2 regions of the Rhizobacter sp. P2_G4 genome follow, and region 2 is predicted to be linked to the other one. Evidence: predicted binding sites of a transcription regulator. Region 2 holds the regulator's gene; the other holds the start of a gene.

Region 1 (2,391 bases), on a different contig from region 2:
CAGATACGGGGACATTCGAGTTGTTTGCCTTTGACGAAACCTACCGTTTTACATGAGAGCTTTGAGCCGCCCCTCCGGCGAAGGATCTCTCGAGCGTCACCAAGCTCCATCACGTGGCTCCCAGCAACTCCAGCGTTCGTGCATCTCTTCGCCCATCGCACAGGCTCGAGATGGCTGCCTCGAAGGGACCTTCGTTCGGCACGACGCTCGCGAACAAGGTCATGCACGAGCAGAACTTCATGTCGTCCGGGCTTCCAAAGATGTCGTGCAACGATTTGCCGTCACCCGCGGCGAGTGCAAGTTCGGTGCACTCCTTGAGCCTTTGGCCCAACACCTGGTGACGCCAGTATCGAGCCGCTTCCTCAGCAGACTGTAAGCCGTAGGTGAGGGCCATGGCGCTGCGCCCCAGGCCACGAAGTTGAGGAAACACGAACCACATCCAATGGGTGGTCTTGCGACCTCGTCGAAGCTCCTCCAGCACGCTCTGGTACACCGGGCGCTGCGCGCGGACGAACCGCTCAAGGTTGTTCGATTCGATGTCCATATCTGCTCCGTATGAGTGAGCCGGCGGGAGGCGGGTAGCGCGCCTGCGTCAGACCAGGATCTCGAGTCGGCTTTGATGCATGTCAAAGCAACCACAGCATCTCTTTCCTACGATAGATGCATACGAAAAGCCCCTTCACCCAACGGCTCAAGGTCGCACTGGCCAGCATCTGGTCTGCCGGCTTTGGCGTCTACGCGATTCGCCACTGGCCCATCCTCTTTCGTACGCAGCTGGACGGTAGCCCCAGGGTAAAGCAATGGACTACATGACCGTCAAGCTCATCCACCAGAGTGCGGTCGCGCTGTCACTGACCGGGTTCTTCGTTCGAGGCGCAGCGTCGCTCTCGGGTGCTACCTGGGTGCAGATCCGCCTGGCCAAGACACTCCCGCACCTCATCGACACCGTGCTGCTGCTCTCGGCGCTCACCCTCGCGTGGATGCTGAGCTTGACGCCAGCAAATGCCCCTTGGCTGATGGCGAAGGTGGTGGGCGTCGTGATCTACGTCGCACTGGGCGTCATCGCCATGCGCCCGACGCGCTCCAAGCGCGTTCGCGTGGCAGCGTGGCTGGCGGCGATGGCCACCGCTGGGTGGATCGTCTCGGTCGCCATCACGAAGAGCGCATGGGGCGTTTTCAGCCTCATGGCCTAGACGCTCCAAGCCTCTTTCAACCCTCCTGTTGATCTGGATCAAACGGGCCGGCCTGGCAGGCCTTGATGATCGATCAACAGTCGAACTTTCCAGCTGGGCACCAAGCCCGGTGCGACCCTGTCGCAACAGAAAGTGCCGTCATAAAAACCTTGGAATGGAGACCTCACGTGGACAGACCACCCGGCACCAAGTCGCAAGAGCTGCGCGGCTTCCTGTTGCTCACTGCAGTGCTCGCGCCGGCCCTGGCGATCGCGGTCGTCACGGGTTACGGCTTTCTCGTCTGGATGTACCAGCTGTTCGCCGGCCCACCGGGTCCTCGCTTTTGAACGCGCTCGCAGCCAAGGTGTTGGACGAAGAGCTGCACATCGCAAGCATGGTCGTCCACGCGCCTCCTGCTCGTTTGGCCAGCGTGTCCGACCAGATCAGGAACATCGCCGGGGCCTGCATCCACGGCGCCTCGGACATCGGAAAGCTCGTGGTGACGATTGAGACGTCATCGGCGGAAGAAATGTCGCAGCGCGTGATGGAGATCCAGCGGATGGACGGCGTGTTCTCTGCCGCGCTCGTGTACCAGTGCGCCGACAGGCTGGCAGTAATGAATGAGGAGTTGCCGAATGCTCAGGCGTGATTTCATCAGGAACTCGGCCGCGGCTGCGGCGGGCGCCACCGCAGGTATTTCGATACCCGTTGTGGCCCAAGGCAGTGGRGACGCGAACGTCAAATGGTCCAAGGCCCCTTGCCGGTTCTGCGGCACGGGCTGCGGGGTGTCGGTTGCAGTGAAGGACAACCGCGTCATCGCCACACAAGGCGACCCCAAGGCAGAGGTGAACCGAGGCCTCAACTGCATCAAGGGCTACTACCTCTCCAAGATCATGTATGGCGAGGACCGCCTGACGACACCGCTCCTGCGCATGAAGAACGGCAAGTACGCGAAGGACGGCGAGTTCGAGCGCGTCAGCTGGGACCGGGCGTTCGACGTCATGGCCGAGCAGTTCAAGCGCGTTCTCAAGGAGAAAGGCCCCACTGCCGTGGGCATGTTCGGCTCCGGGCAGTGGACGGTCTGGGAAGGCTACGCCGCGCTCAAGTTGATGAAGGCGGGCTTCCGGACCAACAACCTCGACCCGAACGCCCGGCACTGCATGGCGTCTGCCGCCGTCGGCTTCATGCGCACCTTCGGGGCCGACGAGCCCATGGGTTG
Region 2 (2,391 bases):
AAGCGCTTCGCTCGACGACCGGTGCAGCGGCCTCGCCGGGTCTCTTGCGTGGCTTGGCCGATGCGCGCCTCGCGGTGGCCATACGGCAGATGCACGAGCACCCATCGCGATCGTGGACGATCGAGCAACTTGCGAAAGAGTCTGCCCTCTCACGCTCGGCGTTCTTCAATCGCTTCAACCGCACCGTCGGCATCCCGCCGATGGAGTACCTGCTTGCCTGGCGCATGGCCCTGGCGAAGAGCCTAATCCGGCGCAACGAACACTCGCTCGCCGATGTTGCCGAGCGAGTGGGTTACAGCTCCGCAAGCACCTTCAGTACGGCGTTCAGCCGGCATGTGGGTCAACCGCCGGGGAGCTATGCACGCAGCCACTGAGGTGTGTCTTGAGATGCTTCGCCGTTGCCGAGCTTTGCCCGACAGGAGACTCTCAGCGTCTGAGTCGTTCAGAGTTCGACAGTTGCAGCGCCTTCGCCGGCGAACCGCTGAAGCGCTGCGTGGTCCAGGACCTGGATCTGCCGGTCCTTGACCTGTAATACGCCATCGGTCTGGAACTTGGAGAAGCAGCGGCTCACGGTTTCGAGGCGCAGGCCCAGGTAAGTGCCGATCTCTTCGCGCGTCATGCGCAGCACCAGCGACGAATGCGAGAACCCGCGCGCCTGCAGGCGCTGCGTCAGGTTGAGCAGGAAGGCGGCCACGCGTTCTTCGGCGCGCATGCCGCCCAGCAGCAGCATCACCGTGTGGTCGCGCACGATCTCGCGGCTCATGATGCGGTGGAACTGGCGCTGCAGCTCGGTGAATTCGCGTGAGAGCTCTTCCAGTTTTCCATACGAGATCACGCAGACCTGCGAGTCCTCGAGTGCAACGGCATCACAGGCGTGGGTGTTGTCGCAGATGCCGTCCAGCCCCAGCAGCTCGCCCGCCATCTGAAACCCGGTGACCTGCTCACGGCCGTCTTCGGACATCACGCGGGTCTTAAAGAAGCCTGTGCGCACGGCATACATGGCTTCGAAGCTGTCGCCGCTGCGAAAGAGCGCCTCGCCGCGTGGCACGCTGCGGCGCTGGGTGACCAGGCCGTCCAGCCGTTCCAGGTCGGGTGCCGAGAAGCCGACAGGCAGGCACAGCTCCCTGAGGTTGCAGGTCGAGCAGGCAGCTGGCACTGAGGTGGACTTGATCGGCGTCATGGTGAGGCGGTGTTTGCGGCACGGATCGGCCGACCACGGAATTGTTGTGGCCGGTTCACTGCCCGGGTTTGCGCCAGATCAAGGACGAAACCGCTGTGTCCGCGCTTGGCGGAGAGGAGTCAGCGGCCGCGCAGCCGCGTGCGGAATGCGTTGAGCAGCTGCTGAAGTTCGCTCGAGCGCTGGATGTCTCGGAGCAGCGGCGGGATCGACAGACCCATCAGCAACGCCGCCAGCGGAATCACGAAGACGAAGCCGACGTACTTGAAGCCGAAGGCGCCGACGAGCCCGCCGAGCACGAACATCGCGACCAGCCCGCCGACCGTCTGCATGCGAAGGCGGTTATGCCGCACGGCGGATGGCGTGGCGGCGTTGGCATGGCTMTTCCAGTAGAGCATCTTGCCGAGCTCCATGCCGAGGTCGGTGATGTTGCCGGTCATGTGGGTGGTGCGGGTGCTGCCGCGCGAGGTCTTCGACGCGACGGCGTTCTGCAGCCCCATCATGAAAGACAGCAGCAGCACGGTGAGTGGCACGGCGAACGGCGTGGTCCAGGTAAGGGTGATGGCCCCCATCAGGCCGAACGGGAACATGAGCGCGGCTTCCAGCAGCAGCGGCAGGGCGTAGACGCTGTGAAGGTGGCGCTGGCGCCCCCAGTTCACCATCACGGCGCAGACCGCCGCGCCCGAGAGAAAAGCGACGAGGGCGCCCATGGCGTTCAGAAAAAGCTTGGTGTCTCCCAGCACCAGCCCATCGGCCAGCTGCGAAGCAAAGCCGGTCATGTGCGAGGTGTAGAGGTGCAGGACCAGGAACCCGCCCGCGTTGACGGCGCCAGCGTTGAAGGCCAGCAAGAGCCCCAGCGCGTGATTCGTCGACGGGGCCCGGTGCCTGTGGGTCAGGAGTTGAAGTCTGCGCATGGTGGTGTTTGGAGCAGGTTGTACACCGCTTCCCGCGTCCCGGCCAGGAACGGGCGGTCTGCACAGGCGAGACAACAGACGAATTGCGCAATTTTGCGAAAGCATTCGAGCGCTCACAATATTCCCGCCGCTGAAACGTCTTCAGTGGCATGGACCCGCCGAACCCCGCACTGATGACCCACCGAGGCCCCGACCGAGACAGCGTCATCACGGCGACAGTTCTTCGCGAGCGCTCGAAGCTGGGCAACTTCATCCGGCGCAGCGTGCGCGACCAGACGGACGCCGAAGACATCCTGCAGG

The links. Region 2 encodes FNR, which switches genes on or off when oxygen is low (the NO sensors DNR and NnrR bind a similar motif). Its sites were predicted from a motif close to TTGATNNNNATCAA; they were not measured.
Region 1: the regulator FNR is predicted to act here: its motif matches at 1,222-1,235, upstream of napE (periplasmic nitrate reductase, NapE protein).

What each region holds. Positions count from the first base shown of each region.
Region 1 is NZ_JBFUFG010000010.1:107,772-110,162, forward strand. Features, by position in the region: gene AC1DYS_RS26295 (hypothetical protein) at 1-15, opposite strand, end outside; gene AC1DYS_RS26300 (DUF1810 domain-containing protein) at 110-544, opposite strand; gene AC1DYS_RS26305 (SirB2 family protein) at 801-1,193, shown strand; gene napE (periplasmic nitrate reductase, NapE protein) at 1,361-1,519, shown strand; gene AC1DYS_RS26315 (chaperone NapD) at 1,537-1,821, shown strand; gene napA (periplasmic nitrate reductase subunit alpha) at 1,808-2,391, shown strand, end outside.
Region 2 is NZ_JBFUFG010000002.1:769,464-771,854, forward strand. Features, by position in the region: gene AC1DYS_RS10070 (AraC family transcriptional regulator) at 1-374, shown strand, start outside; gene fnr (fumarate/nitrate reduction transcriptional regulator Fnr) at 443-1,180, opposite strand; gene AC1DYS_RS10080 (YoaK family protein) at 1,300-2,091, opposite strand; gene AC1DYS_RS10085 (RNA polymerase sigma factor) at 2,241-2,391, shown strand, end outside.